Regions from separate parts of the Kocuria palustris genome, predicted to be linked through region 2. Evidence: riboswitches for the same ligand, from Rfam matches in the RefSeq annotation. Region 2 holds a riboswitch; the other holds the start of a gene.
The links. Region 2 has a riboswitch for thiamine pyrophosphate ahead of JOE55_RS12320 (3-oxoacyl-ACP reductase). Riboswitches for the same ligand answer to the same signal wherever they lie in the genome.
Positions count from the first base shown of each region.

Region 1: another riboswitch for thiamine pyrophosphate. It lies ahead of JOE55_RS09355 (MFS transporter); the one in region 2 lies ahead of JOE55_RS12320 (3-oxoacyl-ACP reductase).

Region 1 covers NZ_JAFBCR010000001.1:2,099,901-2,111,969, reverse strand. The annotation lists gene JOE55_RS09400 (sensor histidine kinase) at 1-774, shown strand, start outside; gene JOE55_RS09395 (response regulator) at 771-1,412, shown strand; gene JOE55_RS09390 (hypothetical protein) at 1,516-1,998, opposite strand; gene JOE55_RS09385 (YbdD/YjiX family protein) at 2,137-2,331, opposite strand; gene JOE55_RS09380 (carbon starvation CstA family protein) at 2,411-4,732, opposite strand; gene JOE55_RS09375 (NAD(P)H-quinone oxidoreductase) at 5,011-6,006, opposite strand; tRNA gene JOE55_RS09370 (tRNA-Ser) at 6,148-6,235, shown strand; gene JOE55_RS09365 (acyl-CoA thioesterase) at 6,308-7,324, shown strand; gene JOE55_RS09360 (heparan-alpha-glucosaminide N-acetyltransferase domain-containing protein) at 7,346-8,503, opposite strand; TPP riboswitch at 8,605-8,712, shown strand; gene JOE55_RS09355 (MFS transporter) at 8,707-10,023, shown strand; gene JOE55_RS09350 (APC family permease) at 10,103-12,067, shown strand.
Region 2 covers NZ_JAFBCR010000001.1:2,748,878-2,760,946, reverse strand. The annotation lists gene thiD (bifunctional hydroxymethylpyrimidine kinase/phosphomethylpyrimidine kinase) at 1-3, shown strand, start outside; gene JOE55_RS12340 (nucleoside 2-deoxyribosyltransferase) at 78-548, shown strand; gene JOE55_RS12335 (thymidylate synthase) at 538-1,545, shown strand; gene JOE55_RS12330 (class I SAM-dependent methyltransferase) at 1,500-2,297, shown strand; gene JOE55_RS12325 (NUDIX hydrolase) at 2,298-2,738, shown strand; TPP riboswitch at 2,880-2,999, shown strand; gene JOE55_RS12320 (3-oxoacyl-ACP reductase) at 3,097-3,873, shown strand; gene JOE55_RS12315 (LLM class flavin-dependent oxidoreductase) at 3,879-5,207, shown strand; gene JOE55_RS12310 (ECF transporter S component) at 5,379-6,002, shown strand; gene JOE55_RS12305 (ABC transporter ATP-binding protein) at 6,149-7,684, shown strand; gene JOE55_RS12300 (energy-coupling factor transporter transmembrane component T family protein) at 7,677-8,537, shown strand; gene JOE55_RS13230 (transposase) at 8,893-9,300, opposite strand; gene JOE55_RS12290 (calcium:cation antiporter) at 9,662-10,813, opposite strand; gene JOE55_RS12285 (IS110 family RNA-guided transposase) at 11,211-12,069, shown strand, end outside.

The DNA of each region.
Region 1 (12,069 bases), 650 kb from region 2:
CTGTGGCGAGATGCCCAGCGCCACCGCCGTACCGTCGTCGCGCTGCAGGCCGCCAGGGAGGAGCTCGCCCACCGCGAGCACCGCGCGGGGGTGCTCGCCGAGCGCGACCGGCTCTCCCGCGAGATCCACGACACCCTGGCCCAGGGCCTCGCCTCGATCGTGCTGTTCTCCCGCGCCGCCCAGGACTCCTTGGCGCAGGATCGCCCGGACGCCGCCGCCGAGCAGCTGCGAGTCCTGGAGTCGACGGCTTCGGCCGATCTCGCGGAGGCCCGTCGCTTCGTCCAGGGCCTGGCCTCGCCGCGCCTGGCCGCCGGGCTCGAATCGGCCCTGCGCGATCTGGTCGACGGCCTGCAGGGGCGTGCCGAGTCCGCAGGCACCGGCCTGAGCGTCTCCCTGCGGGTCGAGGGAGAGCCCCGGGACCTGGAGCAGGAGACCGAGGCCGTGCTCCTGCGCGCGGCCCAGACCTGCCTGAGCAACGTCGAAACCCATGCTCGCGCCTCCCGCGCGGCCGTCACCCTGGCCTACTGGCCGGAGACAGTGACCCTGGACGTCGTCGACGACGGCGTGGGATTCGACGCCGCAGCGCCGCACAGGCCCGGGCGCGACGGCGGCTACGGCCTGCCCCACCTGCGCCGACGTGCGCGCGAGCTCGGCGGGCAGCTGTCGATCGAGTCACGCCCGGGAGCCGGCACGGCAGCGGCTCTGCAGCTGCCCGCGCGCGTCGCCCGGCCGAGCACACCGCAGCAGCCCTCGGAGGATCGAGACCGGACATGACCCACCCCGCCCCGACGACCGAGACCCCTCTGGGCCTGCTGCTCGTGGACGACCACCCCGTCGTGCGCGCCGGGCTGAAGGCACTGCTCGAGGCCGACGGCACGCTCGCGGTCCTCGCGGAGGCAGGCGACGGGGCCCAAGCCCTGGCCGCCCTCGACGACCAGCCCGTGGACGTCGTGATCATGGACCTGCAGATGCCGACCATGGATGGGCCCACGGCCATCCGCAGGCTCCGCGACCGCGGCGGGCCTCCCGTCCTGGTCCTGACCACCTACGAGACGCAGGCGGACATCGTCTCCGCGCTGGAGGCCGGAGCCACCGGCTATCTGCTCAAGGACTCCCCCGCCGAGCAGCTGCGAGAGGCCGTGCGCCAGACCGCGCAGGGTCGCTCCGTGCTGGCGCCGTCGGTGACCCAGCAGCTCGTGCAGCGGGCGGCTCGCCCGGCGCAGAGCCTCAGCGCACGGGAGATTGAGATTCTGCAGGGACTGGCCACGGGAGCAAGCAACCGCGAGCTGGCAGCGCAGCTCGTGATCTCCGAGGCCACCGTCAAGACGCACCTGCTGCACGTCTACGACAAGCTCGGCGTGGACAACCGGACCGCCGCCGTGCACCGGGCCAGGGAGCAGCGGCTCATCTGAGCCCGAGGGCGCGGGCTGCGGATCAGCACGCAGCCGCTGCAGCTGCATCAGAGCGATGCGTCCGGGCAGCTCGCCTTCGGCGACGGCGCTGCGGCCGTTCGCCTCAGACCGCCCCGTGCTCCTGCACCAGCGTCTCGCCGCGCACGATATGCGCGCCGACGGCCTCGGTGCGCCGCCGCACGGCCTCCAGGCGCTGGGCGCGGGCCGTCTCCGGGTCGACGCCCGGCGTGCGGAAGCGGGCCAGCGCCAGCGCTTCGGCCGCCTGGGCCATGTCATTGCCCGCCCTTGACAGCTCCCGATGGAGGTCATTGAGCCAGCCGCCCTCGGAGCCGGGGATGTCCTGGTCGTTCGTGGGCGCCATCGCCTGCGCGGCCGTGCACAGCGCGCGCACCCGGGGGAGCAGATCGGCCAGCTCGTTGGCCGCGGGGACGGCCGCGGCCTGCAGGCCGGCGTCCTGGATCTGCTCGAGCACCTGGTGAAAGCGATCGAGCCCGCGCCGGAACCGGTCATGGGCGCGACGCCACACGCCCAGACCCAACTGCTTCTCATCGCGGCGCTGTGCCCGATGCTCGCTGAGGAATCCCATAGACCTCCATGATGACACGTCGTCACCATCCGGGACGATGCGATTCCGGCGCCCCACGAACCAGTGGCCCCGCGGTGTGCTTCTCGAGCTCGAGACGCACACCACAGGGCCACTGGAGGCAGAACCTGGCGCCCCGCTTCAGCAGCAGCGGCCCTCCGGGTGGCGCTCCTGCCAGTCCTGCCAGCTGCGCCAGAACTCGCGCTCGGTCATGGGCTTCTCCCCCTCGCACCCGTGGGCGCGGTGGTGCTCCAGATAGCGCTGGTACTTGTCGGCGCCCAGCACACCGTCGGCGAACCGCTTCAACGAGGACACCGCCTCGAGGATCGACGTCATCTGGTCCTCTCCTCCTCTCGTCGTGCCGTGCGATGGCCGCGCTCGTCGTCGGGGTCGTCTCCCGACGACGAGCGCCGCCTCAGTGCCCGTGCCCCGACAGTCCGCCGGGAGTGCGCTGCTCGATCGGGATCTGCTCCCAGCGCTGGGCCAGCTGCTTCTCCGACGGCGTCATGATGAAGCCGGCCGGAGCATAGAACCGTGACTCGACGTACGGGTCCTCGTGCCCGACGGCCTGCCCGCTGAGATCCTGCATGCCGATCTTCCCGTGCGCGCGGTAGTGCTGGATGGTGCGGATGACGGCCATGACCACGACCGTGATCGTCAGCACCACGAACAGGATGGACAGGGTGCCCTGCACGGTCGTGTTGCGCACGACCGCCTCCATCGCCTCCGTCGTCTGCGCGGTGCCGTGGCTCGTCTCGCCATCGGCCAGCGCCTTGCGGAAGGCCGCGTTGTTCGCCCAGTAGCCGATCGCGGGGTTCGAGGAGAAGATCTTCTGCCACGAGCCCGTGACCGTCACGGCGAAGTCGAAGGCCAGCGGGACGATGATGATCCACAGGTAGCCGAAGCGGCCCCGGGAGGCGGCGATCGTCAGGCAGACCGCCAGCGCGATCGCGGCCAGCAGCTGATTGGCGATGCCGAACAGCGGGTAGAAGGTGTTGATGCCGCCCAGCGGGTCGGTGACGCCGAGGATCAGGATCGATCCCCAGCCGGCCACCATGAGCGCCGTGGTCAGCCACGCTCCCAGCCGCCAGTCCGGGTCGCGGAAGCGCGGGATGAAGTTGCCGAGCGAATCGCTGAGCATGAAGCGGGCCACACGGGTGCCGGCGTCGACGGCGGTGAGGATGAACAGCGCCTCGAACATGATCGCGAAGTGGTACCAGAAGCTCATCATGGAGGCTCCGCCGAACCACTGGTTCATGATCCCGGCCAGGCCCACAGCGAGGGTGGGCGCGCCGCCGGTGCGCGAGACGATCGACTCCTCGCCCACGGCGTCTGCCGTGCCCTGGATCTGCTCCGGTGTGACGTCCACACCGGCCAGTCCCAGCGAGTTCACCCAGGCCACGGCACCCTCGACCGTGCCGCCGGTGGCGGCGGGCGAGGAGTTCATGGCGAAGTAGATGCCCCGGTCGATCGAGATCGCAGCGACCAGCGCCATGATCGCCACGAAGGACTCCATGAGCATGCCGCCGTAGCCGATCAGGCGCGTCTGGCGCTCCTTCTCGATCATCTTGGGGGTGGTGCCCGAGGCGATCAGCGCGTGGAACCCGGACAGGGCGCCGCAGGCGATCGTGACGAACAGGAACGGGAACAGCGCGCCGGAGAACACGGGGCCGTCGGTGCGCCCGGCGAACTCCGAGACCGCCGGCACCGAGATCTCCGGACGGACGACGACGATGGCCACCGCCAGCAGGAGGATGGTGCCGACCTTCATGAAGGTCGAGAGGTAGTCGCGCGGGCTCAGCAGCAGCCACACGGGCAGCACGGCTGCCACGAAGCCGTAGATGATCACGAACCACGCCAGCGTCACGCGGTCCAGGGTGAACAGCGCGACGCCCCAGTCGGTGTCGGCGACCCAGCCGCCGCCCACGATCGCGAGCATCAGCAGCGCGAAGCCGACGATGGAGATCTCCAGGACTTTGCCCGGGCGGATGTAGCGCAGGTAGAGGCCCATGAACAGGGCGATCGGGATGGTCATGCCCACCGAGAAGACGCCCCACGGGGACTCGCCCAGAGCGTTGACGACCACCAGGGCCAGGATGGCCACGATGATGATCATGATCACGAGGGTCGCGATGATCGCCGCCCAGCCGCCGACCGGTCCGAGCTCGTCCTTGGCCATCTGGCCCAGGGAGCGGCCGCCGCGGCGCATGGAGAAGAACAGCACCAGGTAGTCCTGGACCGCACCGGCGAGGATCACGCCGACGATAATCCAGATGGTCCCGGGCAGGTAGCCCATCTGGGCGGCCAGCACGGGGCCGACCAGCGGGCCGGCGCCTGCGATCGCGGCGAAGTGGTGGCCGTAGAGCACGCGGCGGTCCGTGGCCAGGTAGTCGCGGCCGTTGGCCTTGTACTCCGCCGGGGTGGCGCGGAAGTCGTCGGGCTGGGCGAGCTTGCGCTCGATGAACTTGGAGTAGAACCGGTAGGCGATGAAGTAGCTGCAGACCGCTGCCAGCACGAACCAGATCGCGTTGACGGTCTCGCCGCGCACGATCGCCAGCATGACCCAGGCCAGTCCGCCCACCAGGGCGATGGCGACCCACAGGGCGATCTTGGCCGGGGTCCACTTGGCCTGCTCGGCCTCGAGGACCTCGGGTTCGACGGCGGCCGGAGGAAGGTCGGTGCGCGGATCCGGGGTGCCGGATCCGCCGGATCCGGGCGGTGTGACGGTGGTGCTCATGGAAGGCTCCTGGTGAGGGAGAGGGGAAGGCGCGGCCTCGACTGGAGGGCCGGGGCCGCGCACTTGTCACCGGGAGTCTAAGCCGAGGTGATCCGCTTCACGGGGCGGGTGCCGCGGGCGGGCCGCCGCCCCGCAGGCGCATCGAGTGGCCGATTTCCCACTGCCAGCTCATCCGGAGGCCAATTCCTCACCGCTAGCCGACGGAAGTGGTGAGGATCCGGCCGCTCGATGAAGGTGCGGTGGGGAATCGGCTTCTCGATGGCCTCGCCGGTCCTCGATCACGGGGTCAGCAGGATCTTGCCGATGTGCGTCCCCGAGTCGAAGTGCTCATGCGCCTGCGCGGCCTGATCGAGCGGGAACTCCCTGTCGACCACAGCGCGGATCTGGCCGGAGGCCACGAGCGGCCAGACGTGCTCGTGGACCTGCGCCATGATCCGAGCCTTCTGATCCGCCGGCCGAGCACGCAGCGTGGTGGCCACGAGATGCTGGCGCTTCACCATGAAGGAGCCCAGATCGATCTCGGCCTTCCGACCGCCCTGCAGCCCGATGATGATCAGCGTCCCGTCCACCGCCAGCGCCTTGAGGTTCGGCTCGAGGTACTTGGCGCCGACGACGTCGAAGATGATCTCCGGTCCGCGGCCATCGGTCAGCTCCTTCACCCGGCCCACGAAGTCCTCCTGGTCGTAGCGGATGGCCTCCGCGCCGAGCTCGCGGACGAACTCGGCCTTGGCCTCGGAGCTCACGGTGGTGATCACGCGCATGCCGATCGAACGTGCGATCTGGATGGCCGCCGTGCCGACGCCGCCCGTGCCGCCGTGCAGCAGCAGCGTCTGCCCGGACCGAGCACCGGCCTCCATCACGAGATTCGACCAGACGGTGGCCAGCACCTCGGGCAGCGCGGCGGCATCCGTCATGGACAGGGCATCCGGCACTGGCAGGACGTTCGCCGCCGGGGCGACGACCTCCTCGGCGTAGCCTCCCGAGTCCACCAGGGCGCAGACTCGGGCCCCGGGCACCAGGACGTCTCCGGACAGAGCGTGCTGCGGGACCTCGCCTCCGACTTCGAGCACGCGGCCGGAGATCTCGAGTCCGTAGATCGCGGAGCCGCCGTCGGGAACCTTGTAATGACCGGTTCTCTGGAGGACGTCGGCCCGGTTGATCCCGGCATGCTCCACGCGGATGCGGATCCCGTCGGCGGTGAGCTCGGGGACGGGCTGATCGGTCACGGTCAGGACCTCGGGTCCTCCGTGGTCGGCTTCGGCGACTGCGCGCATGGTGGGCCTCCTGCTGATCGTCGGGGTGTGTCGTGCCCAGGCTACGGAGGCGGGCAGACGCCCGCCGCGTCGATTCGGCTCCCAGCGCATGCCAGTGGAAGAATGAGCCGATGTGCGGGCGGTGCATGCCGACCCGTCACGGGAAGGTTGTCCGAGCGGCCGAAGGAGACGGTCTTGAAAACCGTTGTGCAGCGACCCTGCACCAAGGGTTCGAATCCCTTACCTTCCGCGCAGAGCAGCTGAGAGCCCCGACCCCCACGGTCGGGGCTCTCGCCGCATCACCTGCGGTAGTTTCATCGCCATGGACCAGACGACGCCCGCCCCCGCCGACAGCCGCTCCCGACGCCACGAGGTGACACTTCGCTTCCTGGCATCGCCCACCGATGAGGGGCATTCCGGGACCGTCGACGCCGGCCGAGTCCTGGAGTGGGTGGACAAGGCCGCCTTCGCCGCGGCCGCCGCCTGGTCGGGCTCCTACTGCGTGACTGCCTACGTGGGCAACATCCACTTCGAGTACCCCGTGCAGGTCGGCGAGATGGTCGAGGTGACCGGCACGGTGCTGACCACGGGCCGGTCCTCCATGCACATCAACACCGTGGTGCGCTCGGGCGATCCCAAGACGGGCGAGCTCGAGGAGCGGGCCCGGTGCCTGACGATCTTCGTGGCCGTCGACGGCAGCGGGAAGTCCACGCCCGTGCCGAGCTTCGAGCCGCGGGGCCTGGAGCAGGAGCTGGCCCGTGACTACGCGCTCTCGCGCATCCCGATCCGCGAGGAGATCACCGCCGAGATCGCCCGCCAGGACTTCAGCGCGGAGGGCACCGGCGAGCGCGAGGTCCTGCGCTTCCTGGCCGCCCCCACCGATGTGAACTGGGGCGGCAAGGTCCACGGCGGCATCGTCATGGAATGGATCGACGAGGCCGCCTACCTCTGCGCGACCCGCTACTGCGGCCGGGACACCGTGGCCGTGTTCTCCGGCGGCATCCGCTTCATGCGCCCCCTGCACATCGGGGATCTGGTCGAGGTCGACGCCCGCCTGATCTACACCGGGACCAAGGGCATGCACATCGCCGTGGAGGTCCGCTCCGGGGATCCGAAGTCCCGCGAGCTGGAGGTCACCACCAACTGCCTGACAGTCATGGTGGCCCGCGACGAGGAGGGCACCTCCGTGCCCGTCCCCGCCTGGGAGCCGGTGACCGAGGCGGATAAGCGGCTGTGGCAGCACGCACGCACGCTGCTCGAGATCCGCAGCCGCGCCCAGGGCAATCGGCTGCCGAATCACCTGCTGGAGGAGTCCGGCGAGTCGACGACGCCCGCCTGAGGCCACGCGGCGCCGGGAGGCTCAGCGCCGCGGCACGACCAGCCGCACGGCCCCGGAGACCAGCGACTCGAGCGGTCCAGGCCCCTCCCCGCCGGCCCGCCACAGCGCGGCGAGCCCCAGCAGCAGGAGCACATGCAGAACGTACAGGTCGGTGAGCTCGGACAGGATCACGTGCAGCGTGTACATGCTCAGCGGCATGGAGCCGGCCGCGAGCACGGGCATCAGCAGGCGGGTGCGCTCCCCTATCGCCAGGCAGATCAGAACGCACACGGCGATGACCGCCGCCGCGATGCCCGAGGTGAAGACCAGGTCGAAGGTCGTCGACGAGTGCGGACCGACCGTGATCAGCCACCACCACGTGGTCGTGGGCGTGGTCCCGTGGCTGCCGATGGTCTGTGCGGCATACGGCGAGCCCCAGGCCAGCGGCGACAGACCGGAGCCGGCACGCTCGAGGGCCTCGTGCCCGCCTGCGGCCAGCAGCAGCTGCGAGCTCACCCAGGCCGCAGCGGCCAGCAGGGCGCCGACGGCCCCTGCCCAGGCGGCCGTGGCGGCGCTGCGCCAGTCGAGCCTGGCCAGGAGCAGCCCCACGAGGAGGTAGCCCATCCACTGCAGCACCGGGTAGTAGCCGGTGAGCAGCACGCCGATGACCAGCTCACCCGGCTGAGCCAGGTGGGAGAGCTCGGGCGCTTCGGCGGCGCGCTGGAGGCCGAGCCCGCCGCGGATCAGGTGGGACGCCACCGGTGAGACCGCCAGCCAGATCACGGTCGTGGCCGCCAGCCATCGGGCCGGAAGCCGCAGGACCAGCGGGGCGAGCAGGAACAGCACCCCGTAGTTCACCAGGACCACCGCGATCGAGCTCGACAGCGATCCCAGCACGAGTCCGAGGATCGCGATCAGCACGCCGCGCACCGCCAGTGAGGCAGCCGCGTCGCGCCAGCGCCCATAGCGCCGCGTGGACAGCTCGACGGAGAACCCAGCCAGCACCGCGAACAGGGCTGCCGCCTTGCCCGCGATCAGACCGACGGGCTGCGGATCACCAGCCGCATCCACCAGGTCCATCGTGTGGGTGGCCATCATCCCGAGCAGGGCGACGGCCCGCGCCAGATCGATGCCGAGCATGCGGGCTCCCGGGTCCGGGCGCGTCGGGGAGCTCGAGGGCTCGGAGGCGATGAGGGGCACGCCCTCACTGTGCCTCACATGCTCGGGTCTCGGCCACGCGAGCCCGTCGCACCGCTAGGATCGACGGTGCGGCGCGCAGGTCGTGGGACCTGCACCGCTGAATGACCCCACACGGGAGCCCGGGCACGGGCTGAGAGGAAGCTGACGCGGCTTCGACCGTCGAACCTGCTCCGGTTCATACCGGCGAAGGAAGTGAGAGCTCGATGCCTTCTGCACCCCTGTCCGCCCCCGCGACCGCATCCTCCGACGGGCGCCCTCCCGCACCGACTCGCCGCGCGATCCGCGGCGGGATCATGGGCAACTACGTCGACCAGTTCGACATCTTCCTGCCCGTGATCGCCCTGGCTCCGGTGTCGGCGCAGCTGTTCGGCGATCATGACATCGTGCGCAATGCCGGCCTGATCTTCGTGGCCACCCTGCTGGGCCGCCCGCTCGGGGCCATGATCTTCGGTCCGATCGCCGACCGCGCGGGCCGGGTGCTCATCACCCAGGTCGCCCTCGCCGGCATCTGCCTCACGACCCTGCTGATCGCCCTGGTCCCCGGGCACGAGGTGCTCGGCGCGGGCACGTTCCTGGCGGTGCTGGCGCTGCGCCTCCTGGGCGGGATCTTCCTGGGCGGGGAGTACACCTCGGCGATCCCGCTGGCCATGGAGTGGGCGCGCCCGCGCTCACGCGGTCGTCTCAGCGGGATGATCATGGCGATGTCGCCGCTGGCCAACGCCAGCATCGCCGCCGTCACCTTCCTCCTCCTGCTGCTGCTGGACGACAGCGAGTACGCCGCCTGGGGCTGGCGGCTGCCGTTCCTGCTCGGCGCCGCCCTGGCCGCTGCCATGCTGATCTACTACCGCCTCATGGTCGAGGAGGCTCCGCAGCGCCGGCGCCCGGCCCGTTCGGCGCACCCGCTGGCGCAGCTCGTCAGGGGCAGCAGCCGCCGGTCGCTGTGGCAGGTCCTCGTGCTGATGACCGGGCTGTGGCTGCTCACCTACATGGCAGTGCCCACCCTGACCGCCCAGCTCTCGCGCATGCCGCAGCTCGAGCCGCAGACCGTCTCCCTCGTCATGCTGGGCGCGACGGCCGTGTCCGCGCTGGCCATGGCCGGGGCGGGGGCGCTGTCCAGTCGGATCGGGCGACGCCGGTTCTTCGTGGGCTTCGGGCTGCTCTGCGCAGCGGTCTCCCCCGTCATCCTCCTGGCGCTGCTGTCCGGGGCCCTCGGAGCCGGCATCGGCACGGTGCTGCTGCTGGCAGCCGCGCTGCAGGTCACGACGGTGACCGGCTACGGGCCGGTGGGCGCCTATCTGACGGAGCGCTTCCCCGACGAGATCCGGGCCAGCGGATACGGGGTGGCCTACAGCATCTCGATCGTGCTGCCCGCGCTCTACCCCTACTACCTGCCGCCGCTGCAGCAGCTGCTCGGGCCGCACGCGGCGATCGCCGCGGTGCTCGCGGTGGGCGGGCTCCTGGTGGCCTTCGGCGGGCTGCTCGGCCCCGAGCCAGATCGGTCGGGTCCGCTGCCCGACTGATCGGCAGATCGCGGCTCACAGGCAACTGCCAGCCGCCTGAGGCCCTCGGCGGCGGGGCCGTGAGCGGGACAGGCGCATGATGTACGCCGTGATCGCACCGCCCTCCCGCGCCGCCGCCTGGCTGCTGGCCGGATCCCCCTCCGCCTCCTACGGCGCCCCGCATCGTCGCCCCGATCGCGACGAGAAGACCCATCCCTGGTGGAAGGTCATGTGCCTGTCCGGCGTGGACTACTTCTCCACCCTGGGCTATCAGCCCGGCATCGCGATCCTGGCCGCCGGGCTGATCTCTCCGCTGGCCACCCTGGTGCTGGTGGCCGTCACACTCTTCGGCGCGCTGCCGGTCTACCGGTGGGTGTCGGTGGCCTCCCCGCACGGCGCCGGCTCCATCCGGATGCTCGAGACGCTGCTGCCGCGCTGGAGCGGCAAGGTGCTGGTCCTGTGCCTGCTCGGCTTCGCGATCACGGACTTCGTCATCACCATGACCCTGTCCTCGGCCGATGCCGCCGTGCACATCGTCGAGAATCCGCACGTGCCAGCCGAGGCGCATCACTGGCAGTTCTGGGTGACCGTCGGGCTGCTCCTGCTGCTGGGCGCGGTGTTCATGGCCGGGTTCTCGGAGGCCATCAGCGTGGCCGTCGTCCTGGTCCCCGTGTACCTGAGCCTCAACGCCGTGGTGCTGGCGGTGGGCTGGTGGCAGATCGCCCGCTCGCAGGAGATCGGATTCGCGCAGTGGTGGCATGCGGCGCTGAGCCAGCACTCCTCGCCCTGGGCGGCGGTCGCCGTGGCTGCACTGGTGTTCCCCAAGCTGGCGCTGGGCCTGTCCGGCTTCGAGACCGGGGTCTCCGTGATGCCCCTGGTGCGCACCTCGCGGGGCCTGCGGGGCCGCGTGGAGGGCACCCGACGACTGCTCACGACCGCTGCGCTGATCATGGCCGGGTTCCTGCTGACCTCGTCGCTGGTGTGCACGATCCTGATCCCGGCCGGGGACTTCGAGCCCGGCGGCGCTGCCAACGGGCGGGCCCTGGCCTACCTGGCGCACAGCCTGCTGGGCGAGACCTTCGGGTCGGTCTACGACCTGTCGACGGTGCTGATCCTGTGGTTCGCGGGCGCCTCGGCGATGGCCGGTCTGCTCAACCTCATCCCGCGCTACCTGCCGCGCTACGGCATGGCGCCCGAGTGGACCCGCGCTCCGCGGCCGCTGGTGCTCACGATCCTGGCTGCCGCCCTGGTCGTCACGGCGGTCTTCCGCGCCGACGTGGATGCGCAGGGCGGGGCCTACGCGACCGGGGTGCTGGTACTGATGCTCTCGGCCTCCTTCGCCTCGACCCTGTCGGCCGGAAAGCGGGGGCACCGACGCGCCGCCCTGGGATTCGCGGCGATCACCGTGGTGATCGCCTACACGACCGCCGACAACATGATCAGCCGCCCCGATGGCCTCCACGTGGCCCTCGTGTTCATCGCGGCCCTGCTGGCGGCGTCGTTCGCCTCCCGGGTCTGGCGGGCCTCGGAGCTGCGGATCCGCAGCATCGATTTCGACGAGACCTCCCAGGACTGGCTGCGCAGCTGCCGCGGCCGCACGGTGCGGCTGATCGCGCACCGGCCGCGCACCCAGCTGGGCGCAGCAGGGGCCCAGGCCCAGCAGCTCCTGCTCAGCGACCCCGACCTGGCCGAAAAGCTGCGCGACGAGCGCGAATGGCATCGCCTTCCCTCGGCCGACGGCGTCCTGTTCGTGGAGGTGACCCTGCGCGATCCATCGGACTTCGAGGACCGGCTGCGCGTGAGCGCCCACGAGATCGACGGCCACCGCGTCCTGCGCGCCGAGGGCTCGTCGGTGCCCACCTGCCTGGCCGGCGTGGCCCTGGCCGTCCGGGACCGGACGGGGCAGCCGTCGCACCTCTACCTCGAGTGGTCCGACGGCTCACCGCTGGTGAACTCCCTGCGCTTCCTGCTCCTCGGTCGCGGTCAGACGGCGACGGCCGTGCACGAGGTCCTGCGCCGGGCTGTGCCGCGCAAGCAGGACCGCCCGTTCGTGCACGTGACGTGAGG
Region 2 (12,069 bases):
TAGGGATGCAGAACAACCCCTTCTCGTTCCGCGCGATCGGGGGCCAACCACATCGACTCATGAAAGGAGCCGTGACTATGACGCGAAAGATGTTTCTCGCCGGCCCGTTCAAAGCTCTCGTCGATGCTGACACCCATGTGATGGGCGATGCCGAGATCGACAAGTACACCTCGATCATCGACTTCTTCGAAGGCCAGGGGTGGGATGTGCACTGCGCCCACCGCAGAGAGGGCTGGGGTCGTGAGTTCATGGAACCCAGCGAGTGCACAATCATCGACTACACGGAGATCGCCGCCTGTGACGTCTTCGTCGCGTTCCCCGGCGCACCCGCGTCCCCGGGCACGCACATCGAGATCGGGTGGGCCTCAGCCTGGAAGAAGCCCGTCGTCTTGCTCCTCGAAGAGGGAGCTGAGTACGCGTTCCTCGTCCGGGGCCTCCCAGCGGTCGCCGACGTTGAGAAGATCATCATCGATCCCGAGCAGCCCACCGCGCCACGCATCCTCGCTGCGATCGAGCGCGTGCAGGGAGGAGCCGTCAGTGAAGCCTGAGTATCCCGACCTCCACACGCTCTACCTGGATTCACTGCGACAGGTCTACACCGGGTTCGAATACCAGAACAGTCCCCGTGGGCAGGACGAACGCGAAATCATCGGCTTCACCGCGCGCCTGACCAACCCCGCCCGGCGATATTGCTTGGCGCGGTCGCGTCGGCAGAACATCATCTTCAACTACGCCGAAGCACTGTGGTACCTCTCGGGGAAGAACGACCTCGACTTCATCCGCACCTACGCGCCCTCGATGAGCCGGTGCAGTCCTGACGGTCTCAGCCTGCCGGGCACGGGGTATGGTCCCAAACTGCTCAGGGACGTCGGCGGCGAGACCGCGATCGAACGAATCGTGAACATCCTCAACGACGATGACCCTGCGAGCAAACGTGCCGTCCTGCAGATCTTCGACCACTCCGAAGACATCTACCGCCGCAACATCGATGTCTCCTGCACGCTAGCTCTCCAGCTGTTGCGCCGTGACGACCGTTTGCACATGGTCGCGTTCATGCGCGCCAACGACGCGTACATGGGATTGCTCAACGACACGTTCTCCTTCACGTTCGTCCAAGAATTCCTCGCCTCGATGCTGGGACTGACTCCGGGCGTGTACATCCACAACGTCGGCTCGATCCACATCTACGAAAAAGACCTCGCCAAGGTGGACAGCCTCCTCGATGGCGATGAGCAGACGATCGTGGAGGAACCCAGCACACTTCCACGGCTACCCTCGGGAGCGAGCCTGGACCAGGTGCACCAGGTCTTGGACTTGGAGCAGTCGATCCGTGCAGACAGGCTCCCAGGCCGCGCACTGGCGACCGTTGACCTTCCAGAAGCGTGGGTCGACATTGTCCGCCTGTTCTGGATCCACCGGCAACTCCAATGTCAGCGACCAGTCGACCCATCGATGATCGGCGACCTTCATCCCCTCCACCGGGAGCTGGTCGTGAATCGATGGCCCAGCATCGAAAACGCGAGCGTGAGGGCGGTGCGGCAGTGACGACATCATGGACGACTCCGGCAGTATCAGCAGGGTTCGCTGCCTACGACGACTATGTCGAAACCCGACTGGCCTACACCCCGCTCGTCAACGATCTCCAAACCGCCTGCGGCCGAGAGGCGATCGTGCTCGATTATGGGTGCGGCAGCGGAAAAGTCTCACGACGCCTCCTCGACGCCGAGGCCGCAGCGCAGGTCGTCGGTGTCGACATCAGCACCGACATGATCACCCTCGCCCAGGTGCAGTCCCCGCAACCGACGGCGCGATTCCACACCATCGACAGCGGCCACGTACCCTACCCTGACGCCACATTCGATGCGGTCGTGTGCTGCTTCGTGTTCATCAACGTGCCCACACGCGAGGAACTGAGAGCTATCGCCCGTGAACTCGCCCGAGTGCTCACGCCGACCGGCACGCTCTTCATCGTCGACAGCAACCCGGCGGCCACAGGAATACCGTTCCCGACCTTCCGCAGTGGCGAGCCCGGCAGACGCTACCGCGACGGAGACGAACGCAGGGTCAGCTTGCAGATCCCCGGCGCCGGTGTTCTCGAGCTTGTCGACCGGCACTGGTTCATCAGCACCTACGAGGCGGTGCTGAACGAGGCCGGTTTCACAGTGGACCAGGTCACCGACCGCGGAGCACAATCGGTGGAGGACGTCGGCATGCAGTCGCCCATCGACCATCCACCGTTCATGCAGATCACAGCCCACTTCGCGGCGGCCTCCGAGTCCACGATCGGGGCTGGGTAGATGACATGCGGCCGTTCCTATCCGAAACCGGCGACGCTGGCGGCAGTGGTCCGGGAAGGGCGAGTCCTTCTCATCCGTCGGGCCCATATGCCCGATGCTGGGCGCTGGGCATTCCCCGGGGGAAAGATCGACCTCGGTGAGACCCTGACCGTCGCGACCGTGCGCGAACTCGCCGAGGAAACGGGAGTGCACGCCACACCCGGTGATGTCTTCGATGCTGTCGACGTCATCGATGCCGACCACGATCTGCATTATGTTCTGATCGCGGTGCTCTGCCGATGGGAACGGGGGGAACCGGTCTCGGGCGATGATGCGCTTGAGGCGGCGTGGTTCACTCTCGAGGAAATGGATGCGATACCGGTGGCGCAAACATTCGACGTCCGCGCTATTGCCGAAACCGCGCTCGAGCTGGAGCGCGAGCAACAAGAGCGTCCAAAATAAGACAAGCAAAACGAGAAGCCAGAATGCCCAATTGTCGGATAGCCATGATTGATTTCCGGTGTTCTGTGACATTGCTTCCAGTGACAACAAACCGGGGGCCGAGACCGACTTGTGGAGAGGGTGGCTTCCGTGATGTGATGGTCGTGCGACACGGGGTGCCGCCCGTTCCAGCTTTCGAGCATGGGACGCGGTCGGCTGAGATGACACCCGTTGAACCTGATCCAGTTAGCACTGGCGAAGGGAATGTCCGTACTTGCACCCGCCGACAACGTTGGCGGTGTCGGCGCACCATGAGAGGGGCTTCGCCCCCTTCTGGCGCGCACGGGTTGCCTTCGCCTCGACATCGAGAGGCATACACATGGCACACACTATTCTCCCCCTCACCGAGCAGATCGTCCTCGTCACCGGAGGGGCCCGCGGACTCGGAGCTACGATCACTCGCGCGTTCCTGGCCCAGGGTGCGCGGGTGGTGATCAACTACCACGCATCCCAGGAGGCCGCGGAGGACCTCGCCGCCGGCCACCCTGGACAGGCGATCGCGATCCGGGCTGATGTCCGCGACCGTGCCCAGGTCGACGCGCTCGTCGCTGAGGCAGCCGATCACCTTGGCGGGCGGTTCACCACGGTCGTCAACAACGCCCTGGCCGACTTCTCCTTCAACGGCGATGCCCGCTCCCACGCGGACCAGATCTCCTACGAGGAGATCACCGCACAGTTCACCGGTTCCGTGCAGGGACCTCTCAACGTCATCCAGGCAACGCTTCCCGGCATGGTCGAGGCAGGCTTCGGCCGGATCGTCAACATTGGTACGAATCTTTTCCAGCACCCGGTCGTTCCCTACCACGACTACACCGCGGCGAAAGCCGCGCTGCTGTCTCTGACCCGGACCTTCGCTGATGATCTCGGCCCGCAAGGCATCACCGTGAACATGGTCTCCGGTGGCCTGCTGCAGACCACGGACGCTTCGTCTGCGACGCCTGAGGCGGTCTTCGAAGGCATCGCCGCAGGTACCCCGCTGCGGGCGGTGACGACGCCGGAACAGCTCGCCGACCCGGTGGTGTTCTTCGCCTCCCCGTGGGCCAGGGGTGTGACGGGGCAGAACCTCATCGTTGACGGCGGGCTCGTCAAGGGGTGAGCACCGTGGAAGTCAAGCAGGCCCACTTCAATCTGTTCATCCACGGTGTTGGCCATCACAGTGCGGCCTGGCGGGCACCGGAGTCGTCGGTCGAACGACTCACGGAGGTGGCTTACTACCAGGAGCTGGCACGAGTCGCCGAGCGCGGCTTGCTGGACGCGGTGTTCTTCGCCGATGGCCACTCACTGGAACCGGCCACGGCCGGTGATGGTCCCAGGTGGCACCTCGAGCCGCTGACACTCCTGGCGGCATTGGCTCAGGCCACTGAGCGGATCGGGCTGGTCAGCACGGTCTCAGCCACGTTCTACACACCTTTCCATGCCGCCCGGATGCTGGCGAGCCTCGATCACATCTCGGGCGGGCGGATCGGCTGGAACGTGGTGACCTCAATGTTCGATACCGAGGCGCAGAACCACAGCATGCCCCGCATGCCCGATCACGCGACTCGCTACGCCCGGGCCGAGGAGTTCGTCGACGTCGTCCTGCGGCTATGGGACTCGTGGCCAGAGGACTCCATCCTCATCGAACGCGCAGAGGCACCCGATGGGCAACCAGGCCGGTACGTGGACGGCTCCCGACTCGTGGAGCTGAATCATTCCGGTGAGCACTTCGATGTGCGTGGTCCGCTCAATGTGCCCCGCCCGCCGCAAGGACACCCGGTGCTGTTCCAGGCCGGTGCCTCCGAGCAGGGACGGGACTTGGCCGCCCGCCGGGCCGAGGCCATCTATGCCGTGGCCTATGACGTGCAGGCGGGACGGGAGTACCGCAGTGATGTGCGTCGCCGGATCACAGGTGCCGGCCGTGACCCGGACACGGTGGCGGTCATGCCCGGCCTGGTGGCCTATGTCGGATCGACCATGGACGAGGCACGGGCCCGGCAACGAGAACTCGACGTCCTCCTGCCGACGGAGAGCTCTCTGCGGCAGTTGAGCACCTTCATCGGACAGGACGCATCCGCCTGGGACCTCGACGCCCCGGTACCGCCCCTACCCCCGCTGGAGGCCTTCACCGGCCCCAAGGGGCGATACGCCACAATCTTGCGCATCGTCGAGACCGAGCAGCCGAGCGTGCGCGAGCTACTGGGCCGGCTTGCCGCCGGTGGCGGACACTGCACGATGGTCGGCGCCCCGGAGACGATCGCCGATGAGATCGAACTCTGGCTCGACACCGGCGGCGCGGATGGCTTCAACCTCATGCCACCGTCCCTGCCGCAGGGGATCGAGGACTTCGTCCACCACGTCATCCCCGAACTGCAGGCCCGCGGACGATTCCGGACTCAGTACGAGGGCACAACGTTACGAGAGCACCTGGGTCTGACAAGGCCCAAGCACTGACCCGTCGAGAGCAACGCTGCTTCCGGTGTCAACGTGCACCATCCGCAGCACCACCGGGGCCCGCGCTGGGCAGCGGGCTTGGGAAATCGTGACCCTTTGATGTCGGCAGCGGCAGATGCCGCGAGCGGTCGAGGGCTCCAGCCACTCACATTGCCCTTCAGGAGGCTATCCATGCAGAACAGTACGCCCACAACTCGTGACCAACCCGGGTCGGCTCAATCGACTCATCGGTGGAGCGTTGTCGATATCGTCATCACCGCCGTCCTCGGTTTCGCAGTCGGTTTGGTGTTTTGGGCCTGGGCTGCCAGCTGGGCCGTTTTCCAGCTGTGGACGAACGCCTATCCGCCGCTCATCGGTCTCTTCGGCGGAGTCTGGGTACTCGCCGGACCCCTGGCTGGCCTCATCATCCGCCGTCCAGGCGCTGCGCTGTTCTGCGAGCTCATCGCCGCCACTGCCGAGGCGGTGCTGGGCTCGCACTTCGGGGCGACAGTGATCATCTCAGGACTCATTCAGGGCCTGGGAGCCGAGGCCGGCTTCGCGCTCCTGGGCTACCGACGTTTCGGACTCGGTGCAGCCTTGTTCTCGGGGGCACTAGCCGGAGTCGGTCTGGGCGTGGGCGGAATTCTGAGGTCCTATGCGGCATGGACCACTCAGGCCCAGACCGTCTACATCCTCCTAGCGGTGCTCAGCTGCATCGTGATCGCTGGCCTGGGCTCCTGGCTCCTCACGCGCGCACTCGTGAGAACTGGCGCCCTCTCTTCGGTCGCGGCGGGCCGGGCCGCCAAACGCATCTGACCATCACCGGAGCGAAAACATTCAGCGCGACCGGTGTCTCAGTGTCTCGTGACGCTCGCTGGTACGGGCTCGACGCATTTGCCTCCAGCCCAGAGGCACCAATCGCGCCCACGATTCGCTCCCTGCTCCTATTCAAGGATTTCTGTATGACCCCCCTTTCCGTTACGGCCCGCGGTTATGGCTGGACTCATGCCGGCAGGACCCGGCCAGCGTTCTCCGGACTCGATCTGCACATCGAAGCTGGGCAGCGCGTTCTCCTCGCCGGTGCCTCCGGAGTCGGAAAGTCCACGCTCCTCCACGCCATCACCGGTGTTCTGCCAGCCGTCTCCGGTGATGCCACGGGGTCACTGCTCGTCGGTGACGCTCCACCGGCAGCCTCACGCGGGGCTGCGGGCCTCGTCCTGCAGGACCCCGACTCCCAGGTGATTCTCGCCAGAGTCGGTGATGACGTCGCCTTCGGTATGGAAAACCTCGGTCTGCCCGCCGAGAAGATCCCCGAAAGGGTGCGCACAGCACTGGAGACTGTGGGTCTGCCGGTGGAGCCCGACCACCCGACCCTGGCGCTGTCTGGCGGGCAGAAGCAACGTCTGGCCATCGCCGGCGTCTTGGCCATGGAACCCGGAGTGATCGTTCTCGACGAGCCCACGGCCAACCTCGACCCCGATGCGGTGCATTCGGTCCGCGATGCCGTCCTGGCAGCACAAGCACGCTCCGGGGCGACCATGGTGGTCGTCGAACACCGCTTGGAGATCTGGGCACCCCATGTTGATCGCATCCTCGTGTTGGGTCCAGAAGGGCTGCTGGCCGACGGCGATCCCAACACTGTGCTCGGCGACATGCGCCTACGCGACTGCCTCCAGGCCGCGGGACTCTGGCTGCCCGGCGCTGTCCCTGGAATCGCCTACACCCCGACCACGCGAGGCGAGGAGATGCTCTGTGCTAAGGACATCACCGTCGCTCGTCCCGGCGCAGAGCCGGTCGCCACGGTGTCGGCGCAGGTACGAGCAGGTCGGGCTCTCGCGCTCACCGGCCCCAACGGCAGCGGAAAATCCACCACGGCTCTCACTCTGGCAGGTCTGATACCAGAAGACGCGGGGACAGTGACCGCTTCGCAGTCCCTGCTCGCCGGCCCTCACCGCCCGAAATGCGCACAGCCCTCACAGTGGAAGTCCCGCTCACTGGTGACACGGATCGGAATGGTCTTCCAAGAAGCAGAACACCAGTTCCTTCGCCACACGGTCGCCGAAGAACTAGCATTCGGACCCCGCCAAGCCGGGTACTCGAAGACCCAGATCCAGGCGCGCGTCGACGAGCTCCTCGAACGATTGAAGCTTGACCGGCTGGCTCAGGCTCATCCGCAGACGCTCTCCGGCGGCGAGAAACGCAGACTGTCAGTGGCCTGCATGCTCACTGCCGCACCGCAGGTCTTGATCGTCGACGAACCGACCTTCGGCCAAGACGCACTGACCTGGCGAGAGCTGACGAAGATGTTCGCCGAGGAACTGGCCTTGGACCGGGCCATCGTCGCCGTCACCCACGACGAAGCCTTCGCACATGCCCTCAGCGCGGATCGCTTGGACTTCAACGGACCCAGCGCGGTCCCAGCACAAGAGAACAACCCAGCTGAGGCCATCAACTCGGTCCACGTCCATGACGAGGGCGGGGAGGCTTCGCATGTCTGAGTCGCGTATGCTCCCGGTGGGATCAGTCCAACCCATGACGAGGAGGAAAACGCGCCCCGCCCAGGACTTCCTCATTCCGCTGCGACGGCCGACACAGGTCTCGCGTGCCAACCCCGTGGCCAAGCTCGCAGCAGTTCTGATCCTCATGATGGGAGTACTGCTGAGCATCGACCTTGTCTCGGCAACCGTGATGCTCCTACTCCTACTGGCCATCGGGTTGCCCGCAAGCGGGCTCGACGTGGGTGCCATGCTCCGCCGACTCTGGGTCCTCCCGGTTGCCGCTGTGATCGCGGGCTGGGCCACAGCCATCATGGCGGCGAAGACCGGTACTGTGCTTGTGGAGTTGGGGCCCTACCTTATCACCTTGGGCTCGCTTGAAGCCGGTGCCGCGATCACCGTGCGCTCCCTCGCCCTGGCACTGCCGGGCATCGTCGTAGCGGCGACGACTGATCCCACGGACCTCGCCGACGGGTTAGTCCAGCACCTGCGGCTCTCGGAGCGTTTCGTTCTCTCCGCGCTGGCCGCCGCCAGACTCGTGACCCTGTTCATCGAAGAGTGGAAAACACTCGTACTGGCCCGCCGTACTCGAGGCGCGGGTGCGGACTCGCTGTTCTCTCGGGCCACAGCGATAGTGCCTTTGGCGTTCGCACTCTTAGTGCAGGCGATCCGCCGCGGAGCCCGGCTGGCGATGGCGATGGAAGGACGTGGATTCGGGACGCAAGCACGAACCTGGTCTCGGGCCTCACGCTTCCACGCCCGCGACGCCTGGCTGGTTATCACAGCCACTTGTTTCAGTGCCGCCTCCATTGGTGTGGCGGTGATGGTCGGTACCTGGCAGCTCATCCTCACCTGAGAGTGAATAACTGACCGCCGCGGACGATTCCGAACTCAGTACTAGGACACCGCGGCCCGACATGACCAGGGATCTGACCTGAGAAACGCGCACAACTTCCCACAGCAGCAATCGACACGACCCGGAAACGCACCCACCGACTGAGATCACCGGACCATCTGCGACTGGGCGGACCCCGGCCTCTTCAGCCTCGGATTGATCTCCCGGCTCTAAAGGGAATGCACGAACGGCCATCGGAGTTGGAAGCGCCGCAGGATTTCTCGCCTCTCAATAGGGAGGACGAAGACTGGGCGGTGTCGTCGATTTAGTATAAATTCAGCTGAACAACTCCGTGCCGTCTGTGTCTTGTGCGGCCTTAGCATCGTGGTTCGATACACCCCTCGCCTCGCTCCATCGCGAAACGGTTTGTACTGTCTAGACCCGCGTACGACGCACCTGCGTCTCGTCCGGTTCGTGCTGGGACTCCTGCGCTGCGAGCCCGAGTTCGGTAGGCTTGAGACACCAACCACGGATACCTCCTAGATCCTGGCTCGGCTCGGCGGCGAACGTCATCGACCTCAGCGCCGGCTACCTTCACGATGTTGAAGGCGTCCAGCACGCAGGTCGCGTCTTCGAGCTGGTCATCGATCGCGTTCTTGCAGCCCTGGAACGGGTCCAGCGTCGCGATCTCGACCCGCTTGCGGAACGCCTCGCCCCGCTCGTCCAGCCAGTCGCGCGGGTCGAGGTGGTGCGAGATGTGCTCGTCGACGCCCAGGACCTGCACGCCCTCCAATCTCCCTCCAATCTGGAGGGATCGCCTGCGGCCTGGGCCAGGACGGGCTGGACCTGGGGGGCCTGCTCGATGAACGAGACCACCGCGCAGACGTCCTCGAGGCAGATCCAGCGGCGCTTGCGCCACCGGATCCGCACCGGCCGCCCGGCCCAGGGCGCATCGATCATCTCGACCACGACCGGTCGCGATGACTCCGCAGCCGGGGCAGCCGTTAACCGACCCCCTCGCCAGCCTCAGATGCCCGAGAAATCAGCGATCCCAGGGTGGTGATCGAGGCTGCAGTGTCCTCCCGCAAGCCACCCCGTGAAAGGCCCCGGAGTCCTCGGACTCCGGGGCCTTTGTCTGGTCCGGCTCAGGCGAACAGCGTCATGACGTAGAGCACGAAGACCATCACGTGACCGGCGCCGTGCAGCGCGGTGGCCCGCCCGCCGAAGAACGTGGTCACGCTCAGCAGCAGCGAGATCCCCAGCAGCACCAGATGCGCGGGGGCAGCGGCCAGGACCACGTCCTGTCCTGTGAGCAGCCCGATCACGAGCACGGCCGGGATCGTCAGGCCCACGGTGGAGACCAGGGCGCCGTGGCACAGGTTCGAGACCCGCTGCATCTCGCCGGCCAGGGCCGCCCGCAGCGCGGTGATCGTCTCCGGCAGGAACACGATGGCGGCGATCACCAGCCCGGACAGCTCCGCCGGGGCCTGCAGGCGCGCGAGCGCCTCGTCCAGCAGGGCAGCCATGTGGTGCGAGAGCAGCACGATCGGCACGACGGCGGCCACGAGCACCAGCGCTCGGAGCATGATCTCGGCGCGATGCGCCCGCAGCACCTCGGTGATCACAGCGCTCGAGGCAGCTGCGGCGGGGAGCTCCGGGTCCGAGGAAGCGCCCGGCTCCTGGAAGTCAGCGCGCTGGGGTCCCATCTGCCGCTGCAGGAAGTACGCGTAGAGCACGATCGTCATGGCCGCCACGAGCACCGCCTGCGCGCCGGTGTACGCGCCGTCGTCGCCGATCAGTCCCGGAAGGGCGAAGGCCGTGGCCGCCAGCACGATCAGCAGCGTCAGGTAGGCGGAGACCCCGGCGCGGTTCGGTCGCAGTCCTCCGTGGCGTGCTCCCCCGACGATCAGGCACAGACCGATCACGAGGTCGAGGATGATCATCGACACCGCCATGACCGAGTCGCGAGCGATGCTCGCGTGCTCGCCGGGGCCGAGCATGACGGCCGAGATGAGGATGACCTCGATCAGCACGACCGACAGCGTCAGCACGAGGGTCCCGTAGGGATCCCCCAGCCGTTGGGCCAGGTGCTCTGCCTGCTCGACGACTCCGGAGGCGCAGACCAGGATCACGACGATGATGCCCGCCAGCAGCGCCGCCAGTGCGGCCGCAGGCAGGTGCCCCTCCAGCAGCGGCTGGGCCAGACTCAGCGCGAGATAGGCGCCCCAGCCCAGCAGCAGGCGCAGGATGACGGCTGGGTGCAGCACGCTGCGCAGGGCCGAAGACGGTGAGCTCATGCGGACCAGGCCTCCTGTGCGGGGCCGTCCCCGCTGCAGGCCGCTGGTGATGCGGGTCGTCCCGCGGGCGTCTGTCGATTCCGAGCATCGATCCTAGTCGTCGATCGCCGGGGAGGCTGTCAGCGGGGTCACCGCCCGGAGTCGCCCCGTTACCTTTTCGGCGGCGCCTGGATCGTCCAGGATGAGCAGGTGCCGGCCAGCCGGTCCTCGGCATGATCGTTGCCCCCAGTCGTCCATGATCCGGGGGGTGTTGTCACCGAGGACCGGTCTGGTGATCACGGATCGCTGATAGAGGCGGGGTCCCCCTCACGAGGGTCTTTGTAACGTGGATGCCGAGCGTGATCACCACAGGGCTGGCCAGCACACCCATGGCCCGACCAGCCCAGGAGCAACCGCCATGACCACCCCAACCCCGGCCGTGTACATCGGCCTCGACGTCGGCAAATCCGACCACCACGCCGTCGCCCTCACCACCGCTGGCGAAAGGGTCTACGACAAGGCACTGCCCAACGACGAAACCCGGCTGCGGGCCATCCTCGACGACCTCGCCGCAGCCCACGGGCCCGTGCTGCTCGTGGTCGACCAGCCGGCCACGATCGGTGCCCTGCCCGTGGCCGTGGCGCAGTCCTGCGAAGACGTGGAAGTGGCCTACCTGCCCGGGCTGGCGATGCGCCGGATCGCAGACCTGCACCCGGGCTCGGCCAAGACCGATGCCCGTGATGCCGCGATCATCGCCGAAGCAGCACGCACCATGCCCCACACCCTGCGGGCTATCCGTGTGGATGATGAGCAGATCGCTGAGCTGGCCATGCTCGCTGGCGCCGATGATGATCTCGCCGCTCAGATCACCGCTTCCTCCAACCGGCTGCGCGGGCTGCTGACCCAGATCCACCCCGCCCTGGAGCGCGTGCTGGGACCGAGGATCACGCACCCGGCAGTAGCGGATCTGCTAGGCCGGTACCCGACCCCGGGCAAGCTCAAGACCGCCGGGCCCGGGCACGTGCGCGCCCGGCTGCGCAAGCACGCACCCCGACTGGCGAACACTCTGACGGAGGAGATCTTCGAAGCCCTGGCCCAGCAGACCGTCGTGGTCGCTGGCACCGAGGCCGCAGCCACCGTCGTGCCGATTCTGGCCGAGCAGCTCGCCGGGCTGCTCCAGCAGCGGGCCAGGCTGGCCACCCAGGTGGAGGCTGTCGTGGAGGCCCACCCTCTTCATCCGGTCCTGATCTCGATGCCCGGTATCGGGGTCAGGACCG